3 regions of the Agromyces selenitireducens genome follow, and region 3 is predicted to be linked to each of the others. Evidence: predicted binding sites of a transcription regulator. Region 3 holds the regulator's gene; each other region holds the start of a gene.

The links. Region 3 encodes LexA, which represses DNA repair genes until DNA is damaged. Its sites were predicted from a motif close to TCGAACANNTGTTCGA; they were not measured.
Region 1: the regulator LexA is predicted to act here: its motif matches at 1,228-1,243, upstream of imuA' (DnaE2-dependent mutagenesis accessory factor ImuA').
Region 2: the regulator LexA is predicted to act here: its motif matches at 3,394-3,409, upstream of ACULK4_RS15820 (HNH endonuclease signature motif containing protein).

Annotation. Positions count from the first base shown of each region.
Region 1 is NZ_CM188259.1:2,036,781-2,047,217, reverse strand. It holds gene ACULK4_RS09520 (DNA polymerase Y family protein) at 1-444, opposite strand, end outside; gene imuA' (DnaE2-dependent mutagenesis accessory factor ImuA') at 441-1,211, opposite strand; tRNA gene ACULK4_RS09510 (tRNA-Leu) at 1,482-1,565, opposite strand; gene ACULK4_RS09505 (M20/M25/M40 family metallo-hydrolase) at 1,736-3,034, shown strand; gene ACULK4_RS09500 (undecaprenyl-diphosphate phosphatase) at 3,083-3,943, shown strand; gene ACULK4_RS09495 (PAC2 family protein) at 3,996-4,904, opposite strand; gene ACULK4_RS09490 (HAD family hydrolase) at 4,982-5,656, shown strand; gene ACULK4_RS09485 (tRNA (adenine-N1)-methyltransferase) at 5,653-6,669, shown strand; gene ACULK4_RS09480 (FKBP-type peptidyl-prolyl cis-trans isomerase) at 6,709-7,650, shown strand; gene ACULK4_RS09475 (helix-turn-helix transcriptional regulator) at 7,700-8,719, shown strand; gene ACULK4_RS09470 (helix-turn-helix transcriptional regulator) at 8,749-9,735, shown strand; gene tatA (twin-arginine translocase TatA/TatE family subunit) at 9,800-10,099, shown strand; gene tatC (twin-arginine translocase subunit TatC) at 10,149-10,437, shown strand, end outside.
Region 2 is NZ_CM188259.1:3,371,539-3,381,975, forward strand. It holds gene hutU (urocanate hydratase) at 1-381, shown strand, start outside; gene hutI (imidazolonepropionase) at 385-1,632, shown strand; gene ACULK4_RS15810 (DUF503 domain-containing protein) at 1,719-2,015, opposite strand; gene ACULK4_RS15815 (S66 family peptidase) at 2,182-3,225, shown strand; gene ACULK4_RS15820 (HNH endonuclease signature motif containing protein) at 3,429-5,051, shown strand; gene arr (NAD(+)--rifampin ADP-ribosyltransferase) at 5,160-5,588, shown strand; gene ACULK4_RS15830 (DUF2200 domain-containing protein) at 5,637-5,987, shown strand; gene ACULK4_RS15835 (DUF6510 family protein) at 5,989-6,246, opposite strand; gene ACULK4_RS15840 (ferredoxin reductase) at 6,246-7,055, opposite strand; gene ACULK4_RS15845 (sulfite oxidase-like oxidoreductase) at 7,052-7,645, opposite strand; gene ACULK4_RS15850 (molybdopterin molybdotransferase MoeA) at 7,755-9,008, shown strand; gene mobA (molybdenum cofactor guanylyltransferase) at 9,005-9,652, shown strand; gene ACULK4_RS15860 (DUF6457 domain-containing protein) at 9,649-9,909, shown strand; gene moaA (GTP 3',8-cyclase MoaA) at 9,961-10,437, shown strand, end outside.
Region 3 is NZ_CM188259.1:1,637,297-1,647,733, forward strand. It holds gene miaB (tRNA (N6-isopentenyl adenosine(37)-C2)-methylthiotransferase MiaB) at 1-413, shown strand, start outside; gene miaA (tRNA (adenosine(37)-N6)-dimethylallyltransferase MiaA) at 415-1,335, shown strand; gene dapF (diaminopimelate epimerase) at 1,389-2,273, shown strand; gene ACULK4_RS07650 (class I SAM-dependent methyltransferase) at 2,311-2,922, opposite strand; gene hflX (GTPase HflX) at 2,964-4,493, shown strand; gene ACULK4_RS07660 (methylenetetrahydrofolate reductase) at 4,711-5,697, shown strand; gene metE (5-methyltetrahydropteroyltriglutamate--homocysteine S-methyltransferase) at 5,694-8,039, shown strand; gene lexA (transcriptional repressor LexA) at 8,119-8,835, opposite strand; gene ACULK4_RS07675 (LysM peptidoglycan-binding domain-containing protein) at 9,065-9,442, shown strand; gene ACULK4_RS07680 (histidinol-phosphate transaminase) at 9,515-10,437, shown strand, end outside.

The DNA of each region.
Region 1 (10,437 bases), 400 kb from region 3:
GGCCGCGAACGGGCCGTCGGCGACACCCACCCGGGCACCGGCGACCCCGAGCCCGGCCGCCGCATCGAGGAGCGCCCGCGCCGCGGCATCCTCGCCCCCGTAGTACCGCGACGGACCCCGCGCACGCATCGCGAGCGTGCCCGGCCGGAGCACCTGCAGGCCCGGCACGATCGCCTCGATGCCGCGCACGACCGGCTCGAACGCCCGGTGGTCGAGCGCCGCGTCGTACTCGAGCACCGTGAGCGCGGTCGAACGGTACTGCGCCTCGCGGAGCCGCAACCCGCGCGCCACGCCGTCGCGCCGTGCCGTGGCCGAGCACGAGTGCACGAGTCCCTTCTCGGTGAGCGCCACGGGGAGCGCAGGGTCGACGCCGTGCTCGCGGCACGCCGCGAGGACCGGCCAGTCGGGGCACCACAGCACGATGGTGCGCACCGCCCCGCTCACGACGCCCTCGCCGCGAAGTCGGGCCGGTGCATCATGCCGCCGACGTCGTGGGCGACGGATGCCGCGCCGCGGGCGGTCGCCTCGACCCCCTCGTCGACCGCCGCGAACCCCAGGTCGCCCGCGGGCAGCCGCAGGCGCCGCCGGCTGCCCCGGCCGACCTCCCCGCGACCCGTGACCCGGACCATCACCTCGCGTTCGGCGAGGTGCCCGTGCCCGTGCCCGAGCCCGGACCACTCGCTCCGCTCGAGTTCGAGCCGCGCGTCGCTGCCCGGCCAGTCGCCGTCGACGAGCAGTAGCGCGCCCCGCTGCCGGAGCCGTGCCGCGAACCGCGACGCCTCGGCCGGCGCGAGCCGCCCCACTGGCCGAACGGCCACCACCGGGATCACGTCGGCGAGCGCCGCCGCGACCGTCAGCCACTGCCGCCCGGGATCGGGCACGAGCACGAGCCGCTCGAGGTCGACGCCGAACCGGGCCGCCGCCTCGACGCCGAACTCGGGGATGCCCGCGACCGCGACCCACCGCCCGCTCCGCGACGGCCCCGCGAGCGCGGCCATGAGCAGCGTGACCGACCCCTCGACCTGCACGACCGCGCCCTCGCGGAGCGCGCCGCCCGGCAGCACCGCGGCGAGCGCCGGATGCGTCGGCACGGCCCGCGAGTCGAGCCGGGTGGCCTGCATGCCGCGGATGCGCGCCTGCAGTTCCTCGACGCGCTCCACCCGGCCCGCCGCCGCTGCGGAAGCGGTCGGCCCGGGTCGGGGAGCGGTCATCGTCACCACTCAATGTTCGAACACATGTTCGAATACGGCAAGTCGCCGATGCCACGCGTCCACGCCCCCGACCGGGGGTCGCTTCGGCTCTTCCCCTCGTTCGACCCTGTGCAGAATTCAGGATCGAAGGGTGCGAGGAGGGCCTCCCGGGAGCGATACACCGCGCCCAGGGGGTGGCGGCGTCGGTTCGCTCCTGAATTCTGCACAGTGCACGACCACGCGTTAACGCGAGAAGGCCGGATCCGAAGATCCGGCCTTCTCGACAACGCGTGCGCGAGGGGGGACTTGAACCCCCACGCCCGTTAGGGCACTAGCACCTCAAGCTAGCGCGTCTGCCATTTCCGCCACCCGCGCGTTGCCGTGGACCCCTGATCCCTCAGCGGCCGTAGAAGACATTAGCACGGTTTTCCGGGCCCGCTGAACACGCGCGGACGCCCGCCGACGCTAGCGTGGACCGCATGGCCGAGACCACCCCGACCGACGCCCGACCGACCTCCGCGGAGGCCGCGGCAGCGGCCGCCGGCCTGCCCGACGACCTCGACGAGACCGGGGTCATCGCGCGCGACCTCATCCGGTTCGACACCACGAACCACGGCGAAGGCCGCTCGAACGGCGAGCGCGAGGCGGCGGAGTACGTCGAGGCGCGCCTGCGCGCGATGGGACTCGAGCCGGCCGTCTTCGAGGCGGCGCCGCGCCGCACGAGCGTGGTCGCGCGCGTTCCGGGCGCGAACCCCGACAAGCCCGCGCTCGTGCTGCACGGCCACCTCGACGTCGTCCCGGCCGATCCGCGCAACTGGAGCGTGGACCCGTTCGCCGGCGAGATCCGCGACGGCATGCTGTGGGGTCGCGGCGCGGTCGACATGAAGGACATGGACGCGATGATCCTCGCCGCGGTCGGCGACATCCTCGCCGAGGGAAGGCTGCCCGAGCGCGAGCTCGTGCTCGGCTTCTTCGCCGACGAGGAGGCCGGCGGGCTGTACGGTGCGAGCTGGCTGGTCGACGAGCACCCCGGACTGTTCGCCGGCGCGACCGAGGCGATCAGCGAGGTCGGCGGGTACTCGATCACGGTCGGCGATGAACGGGCGTACCTGCTGCAGACGGGCGAGAAGTCGCTCCTCTGGGTTCGGCTCGTCGCGCACGGCACTGCGGCGCACGGATCGCGCCTGGTGCGCGACAACGCGATCACGCGGCTCGCCGAGGCGGTCGCGGCGATCGGGCGCCGAGAGTGGCCGCTGCGACTCACCGACACCACGCGCGAGCTGCTCGCCGCGATCGCGGGCGCGCTCGGCGTCGATCCGGAGCAGGTGTCGCCCGACGAGCTCGCGCTCGCGACGGGGTCGGCGTCGGGGTTCATCACCGCGACGCTCCGCACGACGTCCAACCCGACGCTGCTCGATGCGGGCTACAAGCACAACGTGATCCCCGACCGTGCCGAGGCGCTCGTCGACATCCGCACCCTGCCGGGGGAGGAGGACGCGGTCCTCGCCGAGATCCGCGAGCTCATCGGCCCCGACATCGAGATCCAGACGGTGCATCGCGACGTCGGCCTCGAGGCGCCGACGCGAGGCCCGCTGGTCGACGCCGTCACGCAGGCCCTGCAGGCCCACGATCCCGAGGCGACCGTGTTCCCGTACCTCCTGAGCGGCGGAACCGACAACAAGTCGCTCTCGCGCCTCGGCATCGCCGGCTACGGCTTCGCGCCGCTGCGGCTCCCGGCCGACATCGACTTCCCGGCGATGTTCCACGGCGTCGACGAGCGCGTGCCGCTCGACGCACTAGTCTTCGGTAGGCGGGTCCTCCGCGACCTCCTGCTCGCGTACTGAGGTCCGCGCACCGACGTACGTCCCACCACTCCCGACCACGACGGTCCCGTGCCCTCCGCCGTCCGGAGGGCGGAAGGCGATACCCAGTTGCTCGAAGCGATCATCCTCGGCCTCGTGCAGGGACTCACCGAGTTCCTGCCGATCTCGTCGAGCGCGCACCTGCGAATCCTCGGCGAGTTCCTGCCCAATGCGGCCGACCCGGGGGCGGCGTTCACCGCGATCACGCAGCTCGGCACCGAGGCGGCCGTGGTCGTGTTCTTCTGGCGCGACATCGTGCGGATCATCCGCCACTGGTTCGGGTCGCTGGCCGGTCGCGTGCCCCGCAACGACCCGGATGCGCGCATGGGCTGGCTCATCATCGTCGGCTCGATCCCGATCGTGGTGCTCGGCCTGCTGTTCCAGGATCAGATCGAGACCGTCTTCCGGTCCCTGTACGTCGTCGCGACGATGCTCATCGTGTTCGGCATCGTGCTGGGCCTCGCCGACTGGGCGGGCGCGAAGCGCCGCAAGCTCGACGACCTGACGGTCCCGCACGGCATCTACTTCGGCCTGGCCCAGTCGCTCGCGCTCATCCCCGGCGTCTCGCGCTCCGGCGGCACGATCACCATGGGCCTGCTGCTCGGCTACGAGCGCGCTGCCGCGGCGCGGTACGCGTTCCTGCTCGCGATTCCCGCGGTGTTCGGGTCGGGCTTCTACCAGCTGTTCAAGAGCTGGGGCGAACCGGCGGTGTACGGCCCGCTCGAGACGGCGGTCGCGACCGTCGTGGCGTTCGTCGTCGCACTGCTCGTCATCGCCTTCTTCATGAGCTACATCTCGAAGCGCAGCTTCCTGCCGTTCGTGATCTACCGGATCGCGCTCGGGACGACGATCTTCGTCCTGCTCGGCACGGGCGTCCTGCAGCCGTTCTAGCAGTGCGCGGGCGTAGCAGCAGCGAGCGGATGCCGCGGAGCGGCCGGTGGGCTCAGCCCCCGTCGCGTGGCCGCCACGGACCGCCGCCGGGCTGGTCGCCGCGTCGACGCAGGTACCGCTCGAACTCCTGCGCGATGGCCTCGCCGGATGCCTCGGGCGCGTCGGCGGCGTCGCGCGCCTGCTCGAGCTGCTGGATGTAGCCGGCCATCTCGTCGTCGTCGGAGGCGAGCGCGTCGACGCTCGCCTCCCACTCCTTCGCCTCGTCCTCGAGGGAGCCGCGGGGGATGCTGAGCCCGGTGAGCTCCTCGACCTTGCCGAGCAGTGCGAGGACGGCCTTCGGCGAGGGTGCGTTGTGCACGTAGTGGGGGACCGACGCCCAGAGCGACACCGTCGGGATGCCGACGCGCTCGGCCTGGTCGGCGATGACGCTGAGGATGCCGACCGGCCCCTCGTACGACGACCGCTCGACGCCGAGCGCGGCGCGCACCTCCGGGTTCTCGCTCGAGGCGAACACCGCGAGCGGCCGGGTGTGCGGTGCGTCGGCGAGCATCGCCCCGAGCAGCACGATGCCCTCGATGTCGGCCGACAGCGCGGCATCGACCAGCTCGGCGGCGAAGCCCTTCCAGGTCCTGGCCGGCTCGGCCCCGAGGAGCACGTGCAGCGTGTCGGCGCCGGGGCCGGTGACGCCCTCCTCGTCGGGCTCGGCGGGGATGCCGCTCGGGCCGAGGATCGCGGCACCCGGCCACTTCAGCCGGCGAGTGCCGTCGGGCTCGGCCTGGATCGTGGGGCGCGTGAACTGGTAGTCGAAGTAGAGCTCGGGATCGACGGCGGCGACCTCGGCGAGCCGGAGTCGTTCGGCGAGGAGCCTCGCGGCGCCGGTGGCAGCTTCGCCTGCGTCGTTCCACCCCTCGAACGCGACGACGAGGAGTCGTCCGCCCTCGAACCCGGTCGGCTGGTGCACTCGGTTCGCCCCGCTTCCCGAGCCCGGGACCTCCGGGCTCACCTCCACAATAGGGCGTGCGGATAGAATCGCCCGTTGTGATCAGACCCCTCCCCGCCGCCGTCCTCTGGGACATGGACGGCACCCTCGTCGACACCGAGCCGTACTGGATGCGGGCGGAGGGCGAACTCGTCCGCGAGTTCGGCGGTGACTGGACCGACGAGGACGCGCTGCAGGTCGTCGGCGCCGGCCTCTGGGAGGCCGCCGCCGTGTTCCAGCGGGCGGGCGTCGACCTCGACGCCGACACCATCGTCGCGCGACTGACCGCACGCGTGCGCGAGCAGCTCGCCGAGCACGGCGTGCCGTGGCAACCGGGCGCGCAGGCGCTGCTGAAGTCGGTGCGCGACGCCGCTGTCCCGACCGCGCTCGTGACGATGTCCGTCCGCGCGATGGCCGAGGACATCGTCGCGGCCATCCCGTTCGAGGCGTTCGACCTGCTCGTCACGGGCGACGAGGTCGCCGAGCCGAAGCCGCACCCCGAGCCCTACCTCACGGCCGCCGAGCGACTCGGCGTCGACATCGCCGAGTGCGTCGCGATCGAGGACTCCGTGCCGGGGCTGCGCTCCGCGGCATCCGCCGGCACCGTCGCGATCGGCGTGCCGCACATGGTGCCGCTCGACCCGGCCGCCGCGCACGTCATCTGGGACAGTCTCGACGGCCGGACGATCGACGACATCGCACGCGTCATGGCCTCCGCGAAGGAACGCGCGTGAGCCGCGGCGAGGCGAGCGGGCCCTTCCGCGCCGGCGACCGCGTGCAGCTGACCGGACCGAAGGGCCGCCTGCACACGATCACGCTCGAGCCGGGCAAGCTCTTCCACTCCCACAAGGGGCCGATCGCGCACGACGACCTCATCGGCCGGCCCGACGGCTCCGTCGTCGCCAACCAGGTCGGCGTCGAGTACCTCGCGCTCCGGCCGCTGCTCAGCGACTTCGTGATGTCGATGCCGCGCGGCGCGGCGATCGTCTACCCGAAGGACGCCGCGCAGATCCTCGCCCAGGCCGACGTCTTCCCGGGCGCGACCGTGGTCGAGGCGGGCGTCGGCTCCGGTGCGCTCTCGCTCTGGCTGCTGCGCGCGATCGGCCCGGCCGGTCGCCTGCTGTCGTTCGAGCGCCGCGAGGAGTTCGCCGACGTCGCGCGCGGCAACGTCGCGACCTTCCACGGCGAGGACCCCGCGAACTGGTCCATCACGCTCGGCGACCTCGCCGAGGCGCTGCCCGAGCAGGCGCCCGCGGCATCCGTCGATCGCGTGGTGCTCGACATGCTCGCCCCCTGGGAGTGCGTCGCCGCCGTCTCCACCGCATTGAAGCCCGGCGGCGTGCTGCTCTGCTACATCGCGACCGTCACCCAGCTCTCGCGGGTCGCCGAGGCGATCCGGGCGACCGGCTGGTACACCGAGCCGCAGGCGAGCGAGACCATGGTCCGCGGATGGCACGTGCAGGGCCTCGCGGTCCGACCCGACCACCGCATGATCGCCCACACCGGGTTCCTCCTCACCGCGCGCCGGCTCGCGCCCGGCACGGTGCTGCCCGAGCTCAAGCGCCGCCCGTCGAAGACCGAGTTCAGCGACGAGGATTTCGAGGCCTGGACCCCGGGCGCCCTCGGCGAGCGCAACGTCAGCGACAAGGTGCTCCGCAAGCGCGCGCGTGCAGCGGATGCCGCGGCCCGCCGTTCGCGCGGTGACGACGACACCCCACCCGACACCGAGACGGCCGACGCCGACTAGGCTGTCTGCGCCCGTTCCACCCAGACGAAACGAGGACCCGTGCGACTCCCGCTCGCGCTTCTGGCCACCGCGACCGCCGTCGCGGTCACGCTCACCGGCTGCACCGCGGCACCCGAACCCGAGGCGACCTCCGGTGCCTCGTCCGACCTCATCGAGGTCGAGGGCGACTTCGGCGACGAGCCCCGGGTCGACTTCCCGACGCCGGTCTCGCCGTCGGAGACCCAGTGCACGGAGGTCATCGAGGGCGACGGCGACCGGCTCGTGGCGGGCCAGCAGGCACTGGTGGGCCTCGCCGTCTACAACGGGTCGACCGGCGAGGAGCTCACCGTCGGCGGGTTCGGCGAGGAGGAGCCCGTGCCGATCCTGCTCGGCGGCGGCGGCATCCCGGGGTTCGCCAAGGGACTGAGCTGTGCGCGTGAGGGCTCCCGCGTCGCCGTGGTCGTGCCGCCCGCCGACGCGTTCGGCGAAGCCGGCAACGAGCAGCTCGGCATCGGTCCCGAGGACAGCCTCGTGGCGGTGTTCGACGTGCAGCGCGCCTTCCTCCGGAAGGCGGACGGCGCTCCGCAGCTCTCGCGCGACGGCTTCCCCGCCGTGGTCACGGCGCCCGATGGTCGACCCGGCATCACGGTGCCCGACACGGAGCCGTTCGAGACGACCGAGGTCGAGGTGCTCAAGGCCGGCTCGGGGGACGTCGTGGAGGACGGAGACCAGGTCGTCGTGCACTACACCGGCGTGCTCTGGTCCGACAACGAGGTGTTCGACTCGACCTGGGAGAACGGCGGGCCCACGGCCTTCGTCGTCGCCGAGGGCGAGGGATCGCAGGTGGTTCCTGGGTTCTCGGAGGCGATCATCGGCCAGACGGTCGGGTCCCAGGTGGGCGTCGTGATCGCACCCGAGGACGGCTACGGCGACACCGAGCAGCCGGGCATCCCCGCTGGCTCGACGCTGTTCTTCGTCATCGACATCCTCGGCGTGGTGTGACGGGCGGGCGCATCCTCCGCCCGGTGCGCCGGTCAGTATGATCGCTGACGTGGCGACATCCAAGCGCACGGGGGAGCCGAGGATCCCGGTCGAGGACCGGCTGTTCAGCCTCGTGCTCGCGTTGCTCGCGACCGAGACGGGGCTGCTGAAGTCCGAGATCCTCTCGACCGTGCGCGGCTACGCCGAGCGATACGACGACCGCGGCGGCAATGCCAACCTCGAGCGGCAGTTCGAACGCGACAAGGACGAGATCCGCGACCTCGGCATCCCGCTCGAGACGATCGAGTCGCCCGACCGGCCCGGCGACAACCAGGCCCTTCGGTACCGGATACCGAAGGGCGACTACGACCTCCCCGTCGACGTGCGCTTCACGCCCGACGAGCTGGCGCTGCTCGGGCTCGCCGCCGAGGTGTGGCGTGAGGCGTCGCTGTCGGCCGACTCGCAGCGCGCGCTCACGAAGCTCCGCTCGCTCGGCATCGAGCCGCGGGAGCCCGTCATCGGCTACGCGCCACGGCTCCGGGTGCGGGATGCCGCCTTCGAGCCGCTCCGGCAGGCGCTCGACAAGCGACAGCGCGTCCGCTTCCGCTACCTCAAGCCGGGGGAGCACGAGCCGCGACTGCGCACGGTGGAACCGTACGCGGTCGTGCTGCACGAGGGCCGCTGGCACCTGCACGGCCGCGACGCCGACGCAGCGGGGCCCCGCACCTTCCTGCTGTCGCGCATCGTCGGCGACGTGCACACCCTCGCGGGCACGGCGTTCGACCCGCCGCCCGCCGACGTCCAGGATCGCGTGCTCGCCGACCTCCAGGCCTTGCGGCAGGCGAACGTCGCCGACCTCGCGGTGAGCGCGGGATCCGACGCCGAGGTGCGGCTCGGGAAGCGGGCGGTGCGGTCCGACGAGGACGCCGGCGTCATCCGCCTGCACTACACCGATGCGGCCGTGTTCGCCGACGAGCTCGCCTCGTACGGCCCGGAGGTGCGCGTGATCTCGCCCGCGCCGCTCCGGGGCGCGGTGCGCGAGCGGCTCGCCGCCGTCGCCGCCGCGCACCGAGCGGGAGGAACACGATGAAGGGGCCGTCGCCGCGTCGAGCGGCCGGTATGCGGGCCCCCGACAAGCTCGTGTTCCTGCTCGCGCTCGTGCCGTACCTGCTCGAGCAGCGTGTCGTCGACGTCTCCGAGGCCGCGGCGCACTTCGGCGTCGGCGAGGAGGAGATCCGCGACGCGGTGAAGCTCATCGCCACGTCGGGCCTGCCCGGGGCGACCGGCACCTACCAGCCGAACGACCTGTTCGACATCGACTGGGACTCGTTCGAGGAGGACGACGTCATCGTGATCGTCCACCACGTCGCGATCGACGATGCGCCGAGGCTCTCCGCACGCGAGGCCGCGGCGCTCATCGCGGGCCTGCAGTACCTGTCCGCGTCGCCCGAGAACGCCGGGAGCGCGTCGCTGGCCGCGCTCACCGAGAAGCTGCGGGCCGGGGCCTCTGCGGCGCCGAGCAGGCTGGCGGTGGCCGAAGAGGCCGCGGACGCCTCCCTCGCCGTGGTGCGTCGCGCCGTGGCATCCGGCCGGCAGCTCGAGTTCGACTACCTCAATGCGCGCGGCGAGCGACGGCACCGACGGGTGGATCCGCTCCGCATCGCGTCGCTCGGCGCGGACTGGTACCTGCAGGCGTTCGACCACTTGCGTGAGGACGTGCGCAACTTCCGCATCGACCGCATGAGCGGGCTCGAGGTGGCCGAGGAGCCGATCGCCGACCACTCCGATCGGGCCATCCCCGAGACGCTGTTCCAGGCGTCCGACACCGACCTCGAGATCGTGGTGGACGTCGCGCCTGCGACCCTGCCGTTGCTCGCCGACTACCTCGCCGACTCCACGACGACCGAGATCGACGGCCGCCTGCGCGTCACGCTGCGACTCGCGCACGTGCACGGCCTCAAGCGGCTCGTCGCGGGCCTTCCCGGCCTCGTCACGGTCGTCTCGCCCGCCGAGGCCCGCGCGGTGGTCGCGGAATGGGCGGAGGCCGGGCTGGCCGGCTACCCGGACGATCCGTCCGAATCGACCCGCGACCCGGAGACCGAGTGAGGCGGACCGCCGGATCGACCGGGTAGACTGGCCGGACCATCCCGCCAGAATTGGACGAGCACCTATGTTTGGAAACGCCTTCACCGGTTGGCACGCGCTGATCATCCTCCTGGTGATCCTGCTGCTGTTCGGTGCGCCGAAGCTGCCCGCGCTCGCGCGCAGCCTGGGCCAGTCGATGAAGATCCTGAAGAGCGAGGTCCGGTCGGACTCCGAGGAGCGCACCGACGCGTCCGACGATACGGCGACCACCGACGCGCCCGCGAGCGGAGCATCGACGACCTCGTCGACTGCGGCGAGCACTCCCACCGCGTCCGCGGCCCCCGCCGATCCGGCGAAGCGCACGGACGCCGGCCCGAACGCCTAGCCCTGTGACCGCCGTGAAGGATCGCGGCAGCGCGAACCGCGAGAAGCGGATGTCGCTCGGCGCGCACCTCGTCGAGCTGCGGAAGCGGCTGTTCAGGTCTGCCATCGCCATCGTCCTCGGGGCGGTCGTCGGCTGGATCCTGACGGACCTCTTCATCTGGAACGCGATCCAGGCGCCCGTCGAAGCGGTGGCCGAGGCGCAGGGCGGCGGGGGCATCATCTTCCCGACGATCTCCAGCGCGTTCGATCTCCGCCTGCAGGTGGCGTTCACGGTCGGAATCGTCATCTCCAGCCCGGTGTGGCTGTACCAGATCTTCGCGTTCCTCGTTCCCGGCCTGA
Region 2 (10,437 bases), 1.7 Mb from region 3:
GGCGAGCTCTCGGCGCCGGTCGCGATCGGGCGCGATCACCTCGACTCGGGCTCGGTCGCGTCGCCGTACCGCGAGACCGAGTCCATGGCCGACGGCTCCGACGCGATCGCCGACTGGCCGCTGCTCAACGCACTGCTGAACACCGCGTCGGGCGCGACCTGGGTGTCGATCCACCACGGCGGCGGCGTCGGCATCGGCCGCTCGATCCACGCCGGGCAGGTCATCGTCGCCGACGGCACCGACCTCGCCGCCGAGAAGATCGCTCGCGTGCTCGTCAACGACCCGGGCACGGGCGTCATGCGCCACGTCGACGCCGGGTACGACCGCGCGGTCGAGGTCGCCCGCGAGCGCGGCCTGCGCGTGCCGATGCTCGAGGGCTGACGGATGCGGCCTCCCGTCGCCGCCTCGCGGCTGCTGGTCACCGGCATCGGAGAGCTCGTCACGAACGACCCCGCGCCCGGCCGCGAGGGCGGCCCGCTCGGGATCGTGCGCGACGCGGCGGTGCTCGCCGAGGACGGCGTGATCACGTGGATCGGGCCGTCCGCCGACGCCGCCGGGATCGCCCACCCGACGGGCGCGGCGGAGGGCTCGTCGCACCCGCACCGCATCGAGGTCGTCGACGCGGGCGGGCGGGCCGTGATCCCGGGCTTCGTCGACTCGCACACGCACCTCGTGTTCGGCGGCGACCGGGCGGAGGAGTTCGCGGCCCGCATGGCCGGGCGCGCATACGAGGCCGGCGGCATCCGCTCGACCGTGGCGGCCACGCGCGCGGCGACCGACGACGAGCTGCGCGCCCGCCTCGCGGGGTTCGTCCGCGAGCTGCACCGGCAGGGCACCACGACGTTCGAGGTGAAGACGGGGTACGGGCTCTCGGTCGTCGACGAGGAACGCCTCGCGCGGCTCGCGCGCGAGGTGACCGACGAGGTGACGTTCCTCGGCGCGCACGTCGTGCCGGCCGACTTCACCGAGCGCGCGGGCGGTGCCGACGCCTACGTGGAGCTCGTCGCGGGCGAGATGCTCGAGGCATGCAAGCCGTACGTGCGGTGGGTCGACGCGTTCTGCGAGCGCGGCGCGTTCGACGCGTCCCAGTCGCGGCGCGTGCTCGAGGCTGGCCGCGAGGCGGGCCTCGGGGTGCGGGTGCACGGCAACCAGCTCGGAGAGGGCGACGGGGTGGGGCTCGCGGTCGAGCTCGACGCGGCATCCGTCGACCACTGCACCTACCTGAGCGACGCGGATGTCGCTGCGCTCGCGGGCTCCCGCACCGTCGCGACGCTGCTGCCGGGCGTGGAGTTCTCGACCCGGCATCCGTACCCGGACGCCCGTCGCCTCATCGACGCCGGCGTGACCGTGGCGCTCGCGAGCGACTGCAATCCGGGGTCGAGCTTCACGAGCTCGATGCCGTTCTGCATCGCGGTCGCGGTTCGCGACATGGGCATGACCCCGGCCGAAGCCGTCTGGGCGGCGACCGCGGGCGGGGCGGCGGCATTGCGGCGAACGGATGTCGGCGCGCTGCGGCCCGGCGCGCGCGCCGACCTCACGCTGCTCGACGCGCCCTCGCACGTGCACCTGGCGTACCGACCCGGAGTGCCGCTCGTCGCGGAGACGTGGAAGGACGGCGCGCGCGTCGCGTGACGCCGGCGAGCGTCCACGAACGGTCGGGTCGCACTTTGCGGCTCGGCGATTCATGGACACTCGCCGGCCTACGGACGCAGCGCGAATCAGTCGTCGTCGCTGCGACGCAGGCCGCGTCGCGCCGACAGCAGCGTGAACTCGGGATGCGCGGCGACGAGCCGTTCGGCCCGATCGAGCACCTCGGTGACGCGCTCGGCTTCCGAGCTGACGACCCCGACGCCGATGGCTGCGCGGCGATGCAGGTCCTGCGCGCCCACCTCGGCGACCGACGCCTCGGTCGCTCGTCGCAACTCGGCGAGCACGGGCCGCAGCACGCCGCGCTTCTCCTTCAGGGAGTGCACGGCGCCGAGCAGCAGGTCGAACTCGATCCACCCGATCCACACGCGGACAGCCTCGCACAACCTCGGCGCCGGCTCCCTCGAATGGCGATCACCGGCCGGACGGCCGCATCTCACCGAACCGGCGATTCGACCATCGGTCCGCCGTTCTGAGCTGCTTCGGCGGTGGGTCGTCGACACCTCGCGACGGTGATTGGATGGGCAGGTGCCCGTGCCCGTGTTCGCATCCCCACCCAAGCTCGCTCCGGGTGACCGGGTCGCGATCCTGTCACCGGCCTGGGCGGCGCCGGGGTTCGCGCCTGCGGTCCACGAACAGGCCATGCGTCGACTCGTCGCCGAGACCGGACTGGTGCCGGTGGAGTACCCGACGACCCGCCTGCTCGACGCCTCCGCCGAGGCTCGCGCCGCCGACGTGAACGCCGCGTTCGCCGACCCGAGCATCCGGGCCATCCTCGCGACCATCGGGGGCGACGACCAGATCACGGTCATCCCCCACCTGGACGCCGACCTCGCCACTGCGGATCCGAAGATGTTCGTCGGCTACAGCGACAACACCAACCTGTCGAATTGGCTGTGGTCACTCGGGATCCCCGCGTACTACGGCGGATCGACGCAGGTGCACCTCGGTCCGGGACCGCGGATCGACGACATCCACCTCGCCTCGCTCAGGGCAGCCCTCTTCGACGGCGGCGAGCTCGAGATCGTCGACCCCGGGGAATCGGAGGACTTCGGGCGGGACTGGCGCTCGGATCGCGCCCTCACCGACTTCGGCGAGCGCGAGCGGACCGAACCGTGGACCTGGTCGGGACCGGCGCGCGTTGCGACGGGCCGAACCTGGGGCGGATGCCTCGAGGTCGTCGACCAGCTCGCGATGGCCGATCGCCTGCCGCCGCTCGAACGCCTCGAGGGGGCGATCCTGCTCCTCGAATCCAGCGAGGAGCTGCCGCCGGCGGCACTGATCCAGCGGTGGGTCCGGGCACTCGGGGAACGGGGCGTCCTCGCCGCCGTCGACGGAGTGATCGTCGCTCGACCGCCCGTGAGCACTCCCGAGGACATCCCTCCGGCTGCAGAGCGCGCTCGCCGGCGCGCCGCACAGCGCGATGCGGTGATCGCCGAGATCGCCCGCTACAACGATCGAGCCGTCGTCTGCGTCGGAGTTCCCTTCGGTCACACGCGGCCGCAGTGGATCCTCCCGTACGGCGGATCGGTCCGACTCGACGGTCGAACCCGCTCGATCACCGCGGACTACGGCTGACCGTCGCCGGGAGCCTGGCGCCTGGCGCCTGGCGCCTGGTCAGCGTCGGCAATGACAGGCGAAGCCTTCTGATCGATGCCCCCCGAACTCCCGCGCACCGGCGACCTCCGCCTGCTGCGCGACCGCGTCCGACCCCCTCGATTCCGGCCGCCGAGTTCTTCACAACGGTCGAACATATGTTCGAATCTCGGTAGGATGGACGCATGCCCACCGCGATCGCCGAGCCGCCCGCAGAGCCGGTCGCGGCCGCCGAGGTATCGGCCTACGCGCTCACGCAAGACGGCCTCGGCGCACTCGTCGACGCGGCCGTGCAGGCACGGAGGATCGAAGCGATGCAGGCGGCGGTCCGCGTCGAGGTGATCAACCTCGCCGTCGACTACGCCGAGCGCAGCGCGGTCGCGTTCACGTCCCCGGCGGTGTCTGCCGGGCAGCGTCGGGAGCTCGCACGTCGAGCGGTCGTGGCCGAACTCGCCACCGCATTGCGCGTCCCGGAGCGCACGATGCAGCGTTGGGTCTCCGATGCGTGGGAGCTCGCGCACCGGCTGCCGGCGGCACTCTCCGCACTCCGCGCGGGGACCATCGACGAAGCGCACACGCGCGTGATCATCGACGAGACGACCGATCTCGATGACACCACTGCACGGAGCCGCCTCGACCGCGACCTCGCGTTCCGCGCCGAGTCGACGACCGCGGCCGGGCTGCGACGGATCGCACGTCGGCTGAGGGAGGAAGTCCTCGCCGAGACGCTCGCCGAGCGGCATGCACGCGCCCGTGCGGAGCGTCGGATCGAACTCGAGCCCGCCCGCAACGGAATGGCCTGGCTTCACCTGCACCTCTCCGCCGCCGACGCGCTGGTGATCCACGACCGGATCCACCGCATCGCCGGCGAAGCTTCCGGCCGACGACACGCTGATCCTGCACCGTCGTCGGGTCGCGATCATCCCGGCGGGCCGGCAATCGCCCGCGTGGAAGACCAGGAATCACGAACGCTCGATCAACTTCGCGCCGACGTCGCCCGCGACCTGCTGCTCGACGGCGTCCCGCCCGTCGGGGATGCGTTCCACGTCGCCGCCGCGACGATCCGGCCGACCGTGCACGTCACCGTGCCCGTGCTCACACTGCTCGGCGAAAATCTGCCGGGTGAACTCGACGGATACGGGCCGATCGATGCCGACACCGCGCGAGAACTCGCTGCACATGCGCCGTCGTTCACGCGCCTGCTCACGCATCCGGTGAGGAGCACGGTGCTCGATGTCGATCGCACGACGTACCGGCCTCCGGCCGACCTGAGCCGATGGTTGCAGGTGCGCGACCAGACCTGCCGGTTCCCCGGCTGCGCCCGGCGCGCCGTGCGCTGCGACCTCGACCACACCGACGACTGGGCCGGTGGCGGCCGCACCGCGTTCGACAACCTCGCCCACCTCTGCCCCGCCCACCACCACCTCAAGCACGAGACCTCGTGGTCGGTCGCACACCTCGGCGACGGCACCCTCGAATGGCGATCCCCGGCCGGGCGAAGACATCTCACGGAACCCGCGGTGCGGATTCCGGCGGTATCGACTCCCGCAGTGCAGCGTCCCGCAGTGCCGAGTCCCGCAGTGCCGACTCCCGCAGCGCAGCGTCCCGCAGTGCCGAGTCCCGCAGTGCCGAGTCCCGCAGTGCCGAGTCCCGCAGCGCAGCGTCCCGCAGCGCCGAGTCCCATGGCGCCGACAGCGGTTCGAGCCGCGCAACCCCGACTAGCACGGGTGTCGGCGCGTTCGAGCGACGGGTCATCGAGCGCCGCGTCCTCGGGGAGTGCAGGGTCGAGCACCGGGCCGCCGTTCTGAGCTGCATCGGTGGCGCATCGCTCCACCAGCGTGCATCACGACCGCACTCGTCGGCGCCGCGAACATGGGCTAGAGTCCCGATCCGAACGACATAGGGAGTGTGTGCACATGACGAACGCACCGACGCCGTTCGAGATCCATGAGTCGGGCGCCTACCTGCATGGCACGAAGGCGGACCTGACGATCGGCGAGGTGCTCGAACCGGGCCGACGGTCGAACTACGGCCGCGAGCGGACGGCGAACCACGTCTACCTCACCGAGACGCTCGACGCGGCCGTGTGGGGCGCCGAACTCGCCGCGGGCGAGGGCCGCGGCCGCATCTACCTCGTGGAACCGACGGGCTCTCTCGAGGACGACCCGAACGTGACCGACAAGCGGTTCCCCGGAAACCCCACACGGTCGTACCGGACGCGCGAGCCGGTGCGCGTCATCGGCGAGGTCGTGGACTGGGCGGGGCACCCGCCCGAGCAGGTCCAGGCCATGCGCGACCACCTCGACGCCCTGGAGCGTCAGGGCCTCGACGTCATCGACGACTGATCGAACCGACTGATCGAACCGACTGATCGAACCAAGGGACACCGCATCATGGCCGGACACCGGATCTTCGGGATGAGCTTCGCGCGCATCCACCCGCTCTACGTGCAGAAGGCGGAACGGAAGGGCCACACCAGGGATGAGGTCGACCAGGTCATCCGCTGGCTCACCGGCTACGACCAGGCGAGCCTCGAGGAGGCCATCGCCGACGGTCGCGACATGGAGGCCTTCTTCGCGAAGGCGCCGGCGTTCAACCCCGACGCGACGCTCATCACGGGCGTGATCTGCGGCGTCCGAGTCGAGGAGATCGAGGATCCGCTCATGCAGCGGATCCGGTACATGGACAAGCTCGTCGACGAGGTCGCGCGCGGCAAGAAGATGGCGTCGATCCTGCGCGGCTGAGCTACCTCCGCACCTCGATCGCGCTGACCCCGGCGAGGTCGATCCATGCCCGCTCCCCCGTGTCCACCAGCACGGCGAGCACGTTGTCGCACGTCGCGCATCGCACGACCGTGCCGGCGCCGCTCACGTAGACCATCGCGCGCGCGAACTCGGCGACGGTGCCGCATCCGTTGCACCGGCCCGTCGTGGTGGTGATGTCGAACGAGAAGAAGTCGGCGAGCGGGCCGGCGAGGGCGTTGCCGTCGAGGTGACCGGTCATCACGTGCCTCCGTATCGTTCGGTGCGGATGTCGCGGGGCTCGTGGCCGAGTTCCACGAGCCAGTCGGCGACGCGCTCGACGAAGCCCGTCGAGCCGCACACGTAGACCCGCGGCCGTTCGGCGGGCGGGATCACGGCGGCGGCCAGCGCCTCGCGCGTGATGCGCCCGGGCGGCGCCGACCAACCGTCGGGCGCACGCCGCGTGTACACGAGGCCCAGCTGCAGGGGTGCGGATGCCGTGGCGAGCGCCGCCCACTCGTCGGCGAAGTAGACGTCGTCGGGGGTGCGCACCGAGTACAGCAGCCGGAACGGCGTCGGATCGTCGGCGTCGGCGTGCGCCTGCGCCATCGCGTAGAGCGGCACCACCCCGGAGCCGCCGGCGATGAGCTGCACGGGGCGCGCGTCATCCGTCACCGCGGCCGGCCGCCACACGAAGAACGCGCCCAATGGACCGTGCACCTCGAGCTGATCGCCGGCCCGCAGCTCGTCGACCAGGTACGGCGACACCTCGCCGTCGGGCAGCTTGTCGACCGCGAGCACGACCCGCGTCGACCGGCCCGACGAGGCGATCGAGTACGAGCGGGTCGCGGTGTACCCGTCGGGCGCGGTGAGCCGCACGTCGAGGTGCTGGCCGGCCTCGTTGCCGGGCCAGCCGTCGACGTCCAGCTCGATACGGGTCGCGTTCGGCGTCTCCCGGTGCGTCGCGGCGACCGTGGCGACATGCCATCCGGCGCGCGGCACCGCGCGCAGCGCCGAGCGCGGCGACGCGCCCGCCGACGCGACCGGCGGTGCGGCCCCGTCGGCGCTCACCAGTACCGCTCCTCCTTCCACGGGTCGCCCCGCAGGTGGTACCCGTTCTGCTCCCAGAACCCGGGCTCGTCCTCGGCCATCATCTCGAGGCCGCTCACCCACTTCGCGCTCTTCCAGAAGTAGAGGTGCGGCACGAGCAGGCGCGCGGGCCCGCCGTGCTCGGGGTCGAGCGGTTCGCCGTCGAACTCGAACGCGACCCACGCCTTGCCGTCGAGCAGGTCCTCGAGCGGCACGTTCGTCGTGTACCCGCCGTAGCTGTGCGCCATCGTGTACTCGAAGTCGGTCTCGACGTCCTCGAACAGCGTGTCGAGCGACACGCCGCGCCATCCGGTGCCGAGCTTCGACCAGTGCGTGACGCAGTGGATGTCGGTCGTGACGTCCTCGATCGGCAGGGCCATGAACTCGTCCCACGTCCACGAGCGCGAGGCGCCCGTCTCCGTGCGGATCGTGAACGACCAGTCGGCGGTGTCGATGTCCGGCGTCGGCCCGGCCGACAGCACCGGGAAGTCACTCACCAGCGTCTGCCCGGGCGGCAATCGGTCGTCCCGCTCGCGCCCGCGCCCCGTGAAACCCCTCGTGATGAACGACATGTCCGTCTCCTCCCGCTCGGGTCGGACGCCGTCGGGTTCGACACTAATGACACGGGCCCGCCATGTCACGGGCGGGTCGAGTCGTCGACACGAGGGCTACCGTGGGGACATGGCGACGTTCACGCCGGCGCCCCACGGCGTCGCTGCCCAGGTCTCGGTGGAGGCGCACCTCGAGCGCGTCCTCGCGACCGTCGCGCCGCTGCGACGGGTCGAGACCGTGCGACTCGCGGATGCCGCGGGGCGCACGCTCGCGGCATCCGTCGACGCCCGCGTCGACCTGCCCTCGTTCGACAACTCGGCGATGGACGGCTACGCCGTCAGGCGAGCGGATGTCGCGTCGGCCGCCGACGACGCGCCGGTCGTGCTCGACGTCATCGCCGACCTCCCGGCCGGATCGGCCGGCGACGTGACCGTGGGTCCGGGGCAGGCGGCGCGCATCATGACGGGCGCGCCGATCCCCGAGGGCGCCGACGCGGTCGTGCCCGTCGAGCGAACGGATGCCGCGACCGAGCGGGTCGCGGTCCTCGCCGCTCCCCGGCCCGCCCATCACATCCGTCGCCGCGGCGAGGACCTGCACGCGGGCGATCGCCTCCTCGACCCCGGCGTCGTCCTCGACGCCCGGCGGATCGCGGCGGCCGCGGCGGCCGGCCTCGCCGAGCTGCCCGTCGCCGTGGCACCGCGGGTCGCGGTCGTCGCGACCGGCAGTGAGCTCGTCGAACCCGGGGCTCCGCTCGGTCGCGGCCGCATCCACGACTCGAACTCGCTCCTGCTCGCCGGCCTCGTCGCCGAGGCCGGCGGCGTCGCGAGCGAGGTCCGGCGCCTTTCCGACGACCCGCAGGCGCTGCGCGACTGGCTCGATGGGCGGCATCCATGCGACCTCGTCGTCTTCGCGGGCGGCGTGAGCGTCGGCGCGCACGACGTCGTACGGCAGGTGCTGGGCGAACTCGACACGGTCGGGTTCGCGCGCGTCGCGATGCAGCCGGGCACGCCGCAGGCGTTCGGCGTGCTGCCCGACGGCACGCCCGTGTTCGGGCTGCCCGGAAACCCGGTGAGCGTCGCGGTGTCGTTCGAGGTGTTCACGCGGCCAGCGCTGCTCCGCATGCTCGGGCGCGCCGACGTGCGCCGACCGACGTGGCGGGCGGTCGTCGAGCACGGATGGCGCTCCCCCGCCGGGCGCCGCCAGTACATGCCCGTCGCGCTCGAGGTGCGCGACGGCCTCCCCGCGGTGCGACCGGCGACCGCGGGCGGGGCGGGATCGCACCTCGCCGCGGGGCTCGCGTCGGCCGACGGATTCGCGATCGTGCCCGAGGACGTGACCGACGTCGCCGCGGACGACCTCGTCGAGGTGGCGATCACGAGATGAGCACGCTCGACGCGGTCATCCTCGCCGGCGGACGCGCGACCCGGCTGGGCGGCGTGAGCAAGCCCGACCTCATGGTCGGCGGGCAGCGCCTGCTCTCGATCGCGATCGCCGCCGCCCGTGGGGCGGGCTGCGAACGCATCGTCGTGGTCGGCCCGGAAGAGCTCGAAGCGGACGGATGCCTGCACGCGCAGGAGGACCCGCCGTTCGGCGGCCCCGTGGCGGCGCTCGCGGCGGGGCTCGAGGCCCTCGGTGGTCGAGACACCGGGTCTCGAGACGCCGCTTCGCAGCTCCGCGACCAGCAGCAGGACGTCCTCGTGCTCGCCTGCGACATGCCCGACGCCCGATCCGCGGTCGCCCGACTCGTCGCGGCACGGTCGGCGGATCCCGACGCCGACGGCGTGTGCCTCGTCGACGCGTCCGGTCGCACGCAGTGGCTCGCGGCCGTGTACTCCCGGTCGGCTCTCGAAGGGGCACTCGACGCGATCGCCGAACCGGCCGGCGACCGCGCCGCGCTGCACGGCGCCGCGATGCGCCGGCTCGCGGCATCCCTCGACCTCGCCACCGTCGCCGACGAAGGCAGCACGCACGACATCGACACGTGGGGCGACCTCTCCCGCTCCACCGGACCGGAGGGAACGCCATGACCGAACCGCTCGCGCCCGAGGTGCTCGACGACTGGGTCGCCGAGGCCGCCGACCTGCTCGGCATCGACCCCGCCGACGTGCCCGTCGCCGAGGTGCTCGACCTCGCGCGCCGCGCGGCCCACGGCGTGGCCCGTCCGGCGGCGCCCGTGACGACCTTCCTGCTCGGCCTCGCCGTCGGCGCGGGCCGCCCCGACGACCTCACCTCGCTCAGCAGGCGCCTGGGCGATGCCGCCGAGGCGCACATGGACGAATCCTGACGATTCGGTCACGTCACCGCCCGGAAACGTGAGGGTGCGTATCGTGGAGGGATGACCGCCATCGCCCTCGGCATCCCGACGCTGCGTCGGGAGCCGTCGGCCGCGCCCTCGACCGATGGCCGACCGGATGTCACGGGGCTCGTCGACCGCTTCGGCCGGGTGGCGCACGACCTCCGCATCTCGATCACCTCGGCGTGCTCGCTGCGGTGCACGTACTGCATGCCCGCCGAGGGCCTGCCGGTCATCCCGCGCGACGAGCTGCTGTCGCCCGAGGAGATCGCACGGCTCGTCGGCATCGCGGTGCACGAGCTCGGCGTGCGCGAGATCCGCTTCACGGGCGGCGAGCCCCTCACACGTCCCGACCTCGTCGAGATCGTGCGCCTCAGCGCGCTCGCCGCGCCCGGCGCGCCGCTGTCGATGACGACGAACGGCATCGGGCTCGACCGCAAGGCCGAGGCGCTGCGCGACGCCGGGCTGTCGCGCGTGAACGTGTCGCTCGACACCCTCGACCGCGAGCACTTCACCCGG
Region 3 (10,437 bases):
CCGCCGTCGAGGTGCTCGTCTCGACCGGCGAGGGCAAGAAGGACGCCGAGACGCACCGCATGAGCGGCCGCGCCGAAGACAGCCGCCTCGTCCACTTCGAGGTTCCCGAAGGGTCCGACCTGCCCCGTCCGGGCGACGTCGTCTCCCTGACCATCACGCAGGCGGCGCCGTTCCACCTGCTCGCCGATTCGGCCGACGGCCGCCCGTTGCGCATCCGCCGCACCCGCGCCGGCGACGCGTGGGATCGTGCGCAGGCCGAGAGCTGCGCGGTACCCGCCACAGCCGGCGCCGCGGCATCCGGCCCCGGCCCGGTGGCGCTCGGCCTGCCGACACTGCGCATCGGATCCGAACCGCTCACCTCGCCCGGCGTCGGCACCATGCCGATCTACGACCCGGCCGACGGCCAGCGCTGACGTGACCCTCGTCGCGATCGTCGGCGCCACCGGCACCGGCAAGTCGCGCTTCGCGCTCGATCTCGCGCACGCGATCGCCGAACGGGGCGGATTCGCCGAGGTCGTCAATGCCGACGCCATGCAGCTCTACCGCGGAATGGACATCGGCACCGCCAAGCTGCGGCCCGGCGAGCAGGAGGGCGTGCCGCACCACCTCCTCGACGTGCTCGACGTCATCGACGAGGCATCCGTCGCCGCCTACCAGCCTGCGGCCCGCGCCGCCGTCGACGACATCGCCGCGCGCGGGGGCGTCGCCCTGCTCACGGGCGGCTCGGGGCTCTACGTCTCCAGCGTGATCCACGACCTGCGCTTCCCCGGCACGGATGCCGCGATCCGGGCCCGACTCGAGCGCGAGCTCGACGAGGTCGGCCCCGGGCTGCTGCACCGCCGCCTGCGCGGACTCGACGCCGCGACCGCGGCATCCGTCGACCCGCAGAACGGACGCCGCATCGTGCGCGCGCTCGAGGTCATCGAGCTGACCGGCGAGCCCAAGGCCGCGCGACTGCCCGACGAGCCCGTGCCGTGGCGCCCGCACCGCATCGTGCACCTGCGCGCCGAGCGGGCGCGCCTCGTCGAACGGCTCGACGCGCGCGTGGAGCGGATGTGGGCCGACGGCCTGCTCGACGAGGTCCGCGCACTGATCCCGAAGGGGCTCGAGCGCGGCGTCACCGCGCGCAAGGCCATCGGCTACGCGCAGGCGCTCGCCGAGATCCACGGGCGCATGACCGAGGCCGACGCGATCGCGGAGACGCAGGCGCTCACGCGCACCTATGCCAGACGGCAGGTCGGGTGGTTCCGGCGGTACGCCGCGGCGTCCGTCGTCGACGCCGACGACCGGGCGGCGGTGGCCGCCGAAGTGACACGCCGGGCCGGGGTCGATTGAGCGCCCGGCCGCGCCCGGTCGGGAGCCGCCGTCCCGCTGCCTAGACTGGTGCGATGGCGTTCGATCTGCGGTTCACCAAGGGACACGGCACGGGCAACGACTTCGTGCTGTTCAGCGACCCCGAGGGCGAGACCGAGCTCACCCCGACGCGCATCGCCGCCGTGTGCGACCGGCACTTCGGCGTCGGAGCCGACGGCCTGATCCGGGCCGTGCGGTCCGACCGGTTGCCCGACGGCGCCGCGGCGCTCGCGGAGGACCCGCAGGCGACGTGGTTCATGGACTACTGGAACGCCGACGGCAGCCCGTCGGAGATGTGCGGCAACGGCATCCGGGTGTTCACCCGCTACCTCATCGACCAGGGACTCGTCGAGCTCGGACCCGACGAGTCGATCGCGATCGGCACGCGCGCCGGCGTACGACGCGTGCACGCGCTCGGCAACGGGGGCTTCGAGGCCGACCTCGGAACATGGCGCCTCGACGGCGGCGAGCCGCTCGTGCGCGCCAAGAACCTGCCCGTCGCGCGGCCCGGCCTCGGGATCGACGTCGGCAACCCGCACGTCGTCGTCGCGCTGGCCGACGACGACGAGCTCGAGGGTCTCGACCTCGCGTACCTGCCGATCCTCGACCCGCAGCCCCAGGCCGGCGCCAACGTCGAGTTCGTCGTGCCCGCCGAACCGCTGGTCGAGGGCGGCCGCGGGCGCATCCGCATGCGCGTGCACGAGCGGGGGTCGGGCGAGACGCTCTCGTGCGGCACCGGTGCGGTCGCGTCGGCGCTGGCGGTGCGCCACTGGGCCGGCCAGGGCGCCCCCGACGACTGGGTCGTGCAGGTGCCGGGCGGGGTCGTGGGCGTGCGCATGTCCGCGCAGGACGACGGCGAGCACGTGCTGCTCTCGGGGCCGGCCGAGCTGGTCTTCGACGGGGTGCTGAGCCTCGCCTGATCGAGCGGTGGCCGCGAGGGCGGCCGAGGGCGGCCGGTCAGCGCCGGCGCGTCACCGCCAGTACGCGGAACCCCTTCGAGGTCGCGGTCCGGACGACCGTCCAGCCATCGCCGAGCTCGTCGCCGAGCCAGCGCTGGAGCGAGTCGGCGCCGAGGTTCTTCTGGACGACCAGCCACGCAGTCGCCCCCTCCTGCAGACGAGGCAGCCATCGGCGCAGCAGCGCATGCAGCTCGGCCTTGCCGATCCGGATCGGCGGATTCGACCAGATCGCGGCGAATCGGAGGTCGGGGGGAACATCGTCGGGCATCGCCGCGTTGACGTTCTCGAGGCCCAACCGCCGCGCATTCCTCCGGACCAGGTCGAGCGCCCGTTCGTTCACGTCCACCGCCCACACCGTGGCATCCGGCGCCTCGAGTCCCAGGGTCAGCGCGATCGGACCCCAGCCCGCCCCGAGGTCGAGCAGGTGGCCGGCGGCGGGCGGATCGGGCACCTCGCCGAGCAGCACGCGAGTGCCGAGGTCGACGTGACCGGGGCTGAACACCCCGCCCGCGGTGAACACCTCGACCTCGCGGCCGGCGAGCCGGACGGGGACGATGCGGAGCGAGCCGTCGTCGGCGGGCTTCGACGAGAAGTAGTGCTCCTGCGGCATACACGGGAACCTATCGCACGAACGGAAGTAGGCTGGACATGATGAACGACGCTGCACACGAGACCTCCGACGACGCCGTCGAGCGCGTGCTGCGCAGCGCCGACACCCGGGCCGGCATCGCGCGCTTCGGCGGCGGCGACGCCACGTCGATCCAGCGCGACGGCCTCGACCGCGGCCCTGCGGGCGACGGCCACGACGGCGAGCAGTACGACCGGGAGGAGCGCGCTGCGCTCCGACGCGTGGGCGGCCTGTCGACCGAGCTCGAGGACGTCACCGAGGTCGAGTACCGGCAGCTGCGCCTCGAGAACGTCGTGCTGATCGGCGTGTATCCACAGGGCTCGCTGGAGGACGCCGAGAACTCGATGCGCGAGCTCGCGGCCCTCGCCGAGACCGCCGGAGCGCGCGTGCTCGACGGCGTGCTGCAGCGCCGACCGCATCCCGACCCCTCGACCTACCTGGGCCGCGGCAAGACCGAGGAGCTGCGGCACATCGTCGCTGCGCTCGGCGCCGACACGGTCGTCGCCGACACCGAGCTCGCACCGAGCCAGCGGCGTGCGCTCGAAGACGCGGTCAAGGTCAAGGTCATCGACCGCACCGCCGTGATCCTCGACATCTTCAGCCAGCACGCCAAGAGCCGCGAGGGCAAGGCGCAGGTCGAACTCGCGCAGCTCGAGTACCTCCTCCCGCGCCTGCGCGGCTGGGGCGAGTCGATGTCCCGCCAGGCCGGTGGACAGGTCGGCGGCGCCGGCGCCGGCATGGGCTCACGCGGTCCCGGTGAGACGAAGATCGAGCTCGATCGACGCCGCATCCACACGCGGATGGCCCGGCTGCGCAAGCAGATCGTCGGCATGAAGCCCGCGCGCGAGGCCAAGCGCGCGAACCGCAAGCGCAATGCGGTCCCGTCGGTCGCGATCGCCGGGTACACCAACGCCGGCAAGTCGAGCCTGCTCAACCGCATCACCGGGGCCGGCGTGCTCGTCGAGAACGCCCTCTTCGCGACGCTCGACGCGACCGTGCGCCGCAACACGACCGCTGACGGCCGCGTCTACACGATCGCCGACACGGTCGGGTTCGTGCGGAACCTGCCGCACCAGCTCGTCGAGGCGTTCCGGTCGACGCTCGAGGAGGTCGCCGACGCCGACCTCATCGTGCACGTCGTCGACGCCGCGCACCCCGACCCCGCGAGCCAGATCGCGACCGTCCGCGACGTCATCGGCGAGGTCGGCGCCCGCGACATCCCCGAGCTCGTCGTCTTCAACAAGGCCGACCTCATCACCGCCGAGGACCGCCTCGTGCTGCAGGGGCTCGAGCCGAACGCCGTCTTCGCCTCCGCGCGCACGGGCGAGGGCGTCGCCGAGGTGCTCGAGGCCATCGGCCGCATGCTGCCCGACCCGGCCATCGAGGTCGACCTCCTGGTGCCGTACGACCGCGGCGACATCGTCTCGACGCTCCACGAGACCGGTCGCGTGCTCTCGACCGAGTACGTCGAGGACGGCACGCGGATCCGCGCGCTGGCCTCGCCCGAGCAGGCCGCGCAGCTCGCCGAGTACCGCGCGAGCGCGCTCGCGTAAGCACCCGCGCGCCCGGTCACGCGTCGTAACAACGGGGCGGATGCCGCCGACCCCGTCGTATCGTCGCTCCTGATCGTGGCGAGCGGCCGGATGCCGCCCGTCTGGAGCGACCGCCGAGCCCGGCACCCGCCCGCGAGACCCACCTGCCGTGACGGCCGGTCGGGCGCGGCGTGCCGTGCACTCGACCTCCCGTCGCGGCATCCGTCACAGGAGCGCCATGACTGGATACGATCCCGATTTCGGGGACTTCCGGCCGACGCCGCCGGTCTCCTTCGAACTGTTCCCGCCGCGCACGGACGCCGCCGCGCTCGCGCTCGGACGCGCGATCGACCGTCTCGCCGAGGTCGATCCGGCATTCATGTCGGTGACGTTCGGCGCCGGCGGTTCCTCGCGAGACCGGTCGCTGACGGTCCTCCGCCACCTGCTCGAGCACACCGACGTCGAGCCCATGGCGCACCTCACGTGCGTCGGCTCCAGTCACGCCGAGGCGAACCGACTGGTGCGCGAGTTCCTCGACGCCGGCGTGACGAGCTTCCTCGCGCTCCGCGGCGATCCGCCCGCAGGCGCCGACCCGGACGCCGGGATCGGCGACCTCGAGAGCGCCGCCGAGCTCGTGCAGCTCATCCACCGGGTGCAGGAGGAGCGCGAGCCGTTCGGGCAGGCGGGCGTCCCCGGCGTCCCGGGCGGATCGCGGATCCTCGAGCGCCCGCGGCCCGAACTGGTCGCCGTGGCCGCCTATCCGAACGGTCATCCTCGCTCCCGCGGGCTGGACCACGACGTCGACGTGCTGCTCGCGAAGGAGGTCGCGGGCTCGAACCTCGCGATCACCCAGCTCTTCTGGCGAGCGGACGACTACCTCGGGTTCGTCGAGCGGGCTCGTGCCGGCGGCGTGACCATGCCGATCCTGCCCGGCGTCATGCCCGTGACGTCGCCGACGCGGCTCGCCCGACTGCAGGAGCTCACCGGTGTGCCCGCCCCGGAGGAGCTTTCGGTCGCCCTCGCGATCGAGCCCGACGCCGACGCGCAGTTCGAGCTCGGCGTCGACTTCGCGGCCCGGCTCGCCGACGAGGTGGTCGCCGGCGGCGCACCGGGCCTCCACCTGTACACCTTCAACCGCCATGAGGCCGTGCTCGCCGTCCTGGACCGGCTCGGCCTCCTCACCCCCGCCCCCGCGGGAATCGAGAGGAACACGAGAACATCATGAACGCACCCGCATTCCCGACCGGAACCATCCTCGGCTATCCCCGCATCGGCCGCCGCCGCGAGCTCAAGCACGCGGTCGAGGCCTTCTGGGCCGGCCGCATCGACGCGTCCGAGCTCGAGGCGCGCGCCGCCGGACTCCGCGCGGCGACGCGCGACCGGCTCGCCTCGCTCGGCCTCGGCCGCGACGACTCATCGATCCCGGAGTCATTCTCGTTCTACGACCAGGTGCTCGACACCGCGATCGCGGTGGGCGCGGTGCCCGACCGGTTCCGGCGCCTCGCGAACGAACGCGGAACGATCGACCTCGCGGGCTACTTCACCATCGCCCGAGGCGAGGGAGACGACGCCCCGCTCGAGATGACGAAGTGGTTCGACACGAACTACCACTACCTCGTCCCGGAGATCGGACCGGACACCGCGTTCGCGCTGCACGCCGAGCGCATCGTCGCCGGGTTCGCCGAGGCGAAGGCGGCCGGCTTCCTCACCCGTCCGGTCCTCGTCGGACCGGTCACGTTCCTGCTGCTCGCCAAGGCCGCCGACGGGGCGCCCGAGGGCTTCCGCCCGCTCGACCGCCTCGTCGACCTCGTGCCCGTGTACGCCGAGTTGCTCGCCGAGCTCTGCAGGGCCGGCGTCGAGTGGGTGCAGCTCGATGAGCCCGGGCTCGTGAGCGAGAGCATCGACGAGCCGCGCGGCCGCGTCATCGAGGCGCTCGGCGCCGCCTACGACGCGCTCGGCACGGCCGCCCGCCGCCCGCTGCTGTTCGTCGCGGCCCCGTACGCCGGCCTCGGCGACGCCCTTCCCGCCCTGGCGGCTGCGCCGGTCGAGGCCATCGGGCTCGATCTGGTGCGTGGCCGGGTGCCAGAGCAGCTCGATCCCGCGACGGCGGCGGGACTCGCCGCGAAGACCCTCGTCGCCGGCGTGATCGACGGACGCAACGTCTGGCGCGGCGACCTGGACCGCGCCTTCGACCGCGTCGAGGCGCTGCGCACCCTCTCCGGGAGCGTCTCGGTGTCCACGTCGACTTCGCTCCTGCACGTGCCGCACGACGTGGCCGATGAGACCGCGCTCGACGCGGGGCTCGCCGGCTGGCTCGCGTTCGCCGACCAGAAGGTCGCCCAGGTCGCGACCCTGGAACGCGGCCTCGTCGCCGGACGAGCGGCGATCCAGGCTGAGCTCGACGCGGCATCCGCTGCGCTGGCCGAGCGGGCCGCGGCGCCCGGCGTCCGCGTTCCGGCGGTTCGCGATCGCCTCGCCGCGCTCGACGACGCCGCGTTCTCGCGCGCGGCGAGCGACGCACGCGCCGCCGCACAGGAGGACCTGGATCTGCCCGCACTGCCGACCACGACGATCGGCTCGTTCCCGCAGACGACCGAGATCCGCCGTGCACGCGCCCGGCTGGTGAGGGGCGAGCTGACGGATGCCGCCTACCGCGAGCTCATGCGCGAGGAGATCGCCCGCGTCATCTCGCTCCAGGAGGACCTCGGCCTCGACGTGCTCGTGCACGGCGAGCCCGAGCGCAACGACATGGTCCAGTACTTCGCCGAGTTGCTCGAGGGCTTCGCGGTCACGGAGCACGGCTGGGTGCAGTCGTACGGCTCGCGCTGCACGCGCCCGTCGATCCTCTGGGGCGACGTGGCGCGGCCCGCGCCCATGACGGTCGAGTGGTCGCAGTACGCCCAGTCGCTGTCGGACAGGCCCGTGAAGGGCATGCTGACCGGCCCGGTGACCATCCTCGCGTGGTCGTTCGTGCGCGACGACCAGCCGCTCGGCGACACCGCGCGCCAGGTCGCGCTCGCGCTCCGCGACGAGATCGCCGACCTCGAGCGCGCGGGCATCCGCATCATCCAGGTCGACGAGCCGGCTCTGCGCGAGCTGCTTCCGCTGAAGCGCGCGGACCAGCACGCCTACCTGGAGTGGTCGGTCGGGTCGTTCCGTCTCGCGACGGGCGGCGCGGCGCCGGCCACGCAGGTGCACACGCATCTCTGCTATTCGGAGTTCGGGGTCGTGATCGACGCGATCCGGGAGCTCGACGCCGACGTGACGTCGATCGAGGCGGCGCGCAGCCGCATGGAGGTGGTCGACGACCTCGCCGCGAGCGGCTTCGACCACGGCGTCGGCCCGGGTGTCTACGACATCCACTCGCCCAGGGTGCCGGGCGTCGACGAGGTGCGGTCGCTCCTCGAGCGCGCGGTCGGCGGCGTGCCGGCCGGCCGGCTCTGGGTCAACCCCGACTGCGGCCTGAAGACGCGCGGATACGACGAGACGGTCGCGTCGCTGGCGAACATCGTCGAGGCCGCGCGCGCCGTGCGCGAGCGCGTCGCGGTCGGCGCGAACGCGGGCTGACGGCAGGCGAGGGCGGATGCCGCGGCAGTGGGCCGTGGCATCCGCCGCCGGTCGTTCGCGGTGGCGTCGCGGCGCGGCGTCAGACGGCGCGGAGGACCGCCACGACCTTGCCGAGCACCTCGGACTCGTCGCCGAGGATCGGCTCGAAGGCCGTGTTGCGGGGGAGCAGCCAGGTGTGGCCGTCGCGCTGGCGGAAGACCTTGACGGTCGCCTCGCCGTCGAGCATCGCCGCGACGATCTCGCCGTTCTCGGCGGTGGGCTGCGAGCGCACCACGACCCAGTCGCCGTCGCAGATCGCGGCGTCGATCATCGAGTCGCCGACGACCTTGAGAATGAACAGCTCGCCCTTGCCGACCAGCTGGCGGGGGAGCGGGAAGACCTCCTCCACCTGCTGCTCGGCCGTGATGGGCACACCGGCGGCGATGCGCCCGACGAGGGGCACCATGGTCGCGTCGCCGATCGGTGCGGGCTCGGCGGTCGACTGCCGTGGCTCGGAGCCGGGGACGTCGATGAGCACCTCCAGTGCGCGGGGACGGTTCGGGTCGCGACGGAGGTAGCCGGCGAGCTCGAGCTGGTTGAGCTGGTGGGTGACGCTGGAGAGCGACGAGAGGCCGACAGCGTCGCCGATCTCGCGCATGCTCGGGGGATACCCGCGCTCGGCGACCGAGCCGCGGATGACGTCGAGGATCGCGAGCTGCTTGGCGCTCAGCGTCTTGCGCCGACGCGACCGGCCGCTCGTGCCGCGCGCCCGGTCGGTGTCGATACTCACGTGCTGGCCTCTCGTCGGGGCCGCCATGGCCCGGATGTCGGTGGTCGGTGTTCGACTGTCGTCGGACATTCGAAACTGTATCCGCCCAGCGCGCTCGCGACAAACATCTGTTCGAGTGTGTCGCGGAATCCGGGGCCGAAACCCACCCGCGGGCTCCTTGCAGGTTCGATTGTTCGAAGATATATTCGGAACACAGCTTCGCATCCGGCCTTCCCGGCCGAGGGTCGGGTGCGAAGCCATCCCGAGGAGGTGCGGAGTGAGTGCAGTGCTGATGGGGTCGACCGGTGGTCGGCCGATGCCCGAGTTCGCCCGGCCCGTCGTGCGCTCGCGGCTGCGACTGACGCGCCGCGGCCGGATCGTGCTGACCGCCCTCGCCGCCCTGCCGCTCGTCGTCGGAGTCCTGGTCGGGTCGCTCTCGTCCGGCGGCGCCGTCGCCGGCATCGACGGCGGCGCTACGCCCGCGACGTTCGAGACCGTCGTCGTCGGAACGGGCGACTCCCTCTGGGTGATCGCCGAACAGATCGCGCCATCCGAAGACCCGCGCGACGTGATCCTCGAGATCATGCGCCTGAACGGCCTCGCCGACGCGGTCGTGCAGCCCGGTCAGCGCCTCGCGCTCCCCGTCGTCGACTGACGGCCGCGGCGAGCACGTCATCGACCGCCGCACACCGAGGGAGCTGCAGCCGCGCGCGGATAGCATTGATCGGTGACGAGTCTCGACGACCTGCCCATCCGCGACGACCTGCGCGGCAAATCCCCGTACGGTGCACCGCAGAAGACCGTGCCCGTCGCCCTCAACGTCAACGAGAACACGCATCCCGTCCCGGAGGACGTGGCGCACGACATCGTCGCGCGCGTCGCAGGCGCGATCATCGGCCTCAATCGCTACCCGGACCGTGAGTTCAGCGACCTGCGGCTGGCGCTCGCACGATACCTGGGGCACGGACTCCGGCCCGAGCAGCTGTGGGCCGCCAACGGCTCCAACGAGGTGCTGCAGCACATCCTCCAGGCATTCGGCGGTCCAGGGCGCACCGCGCTCGGCTTCGCGCCGACGTACTCCATGTACGGGCTGCTCGCCTCGGGCACCGGCACCGGCTGGATCACCGCCGACCGCGACGCCGACTACGAGCTCTCGCCCGAGACGGCGGTCGCCGCGATCGAACGGCACGACCCGGAGATCGTGATGCTCTGCTCGCCGAACAACCCGACCGGCACGCCGCTGTCCATCGAGACGATCGCCGCGGTCGCCGACGCCGCGCGCGGCGTCGTCGTGGTCGACGAGGCGTACCAGGAGTTCGCCGAGCCTGGCGCGCCGAGCGCGCTCACCCTGCTCGAGGGCCGGCCGCGCCTGCTGGTCTCGCGCACGATGAGCAAGGCATTCGCGTTCGCCGGTGCGCGCGTCGGCTACCTCGCCGCAGACCCCGCCGTGGTCGACGCGCTCCGGCTCGTCCGGCTGCCGTACCACCTCTCGGCGCTCACGCAGGCGGCGGCGCTCGGCGCGCTCGCGCACTCCGGCGAGATGCTGGCGATGGTCGACGAGATCCGCGGGCAACGCGAGCGCATCGGCCGCGAGCTCGGCGCGCTCGGCTATCGTCCCTATCGCAGCGCCGCGAACTTCGTGCTCTTCGG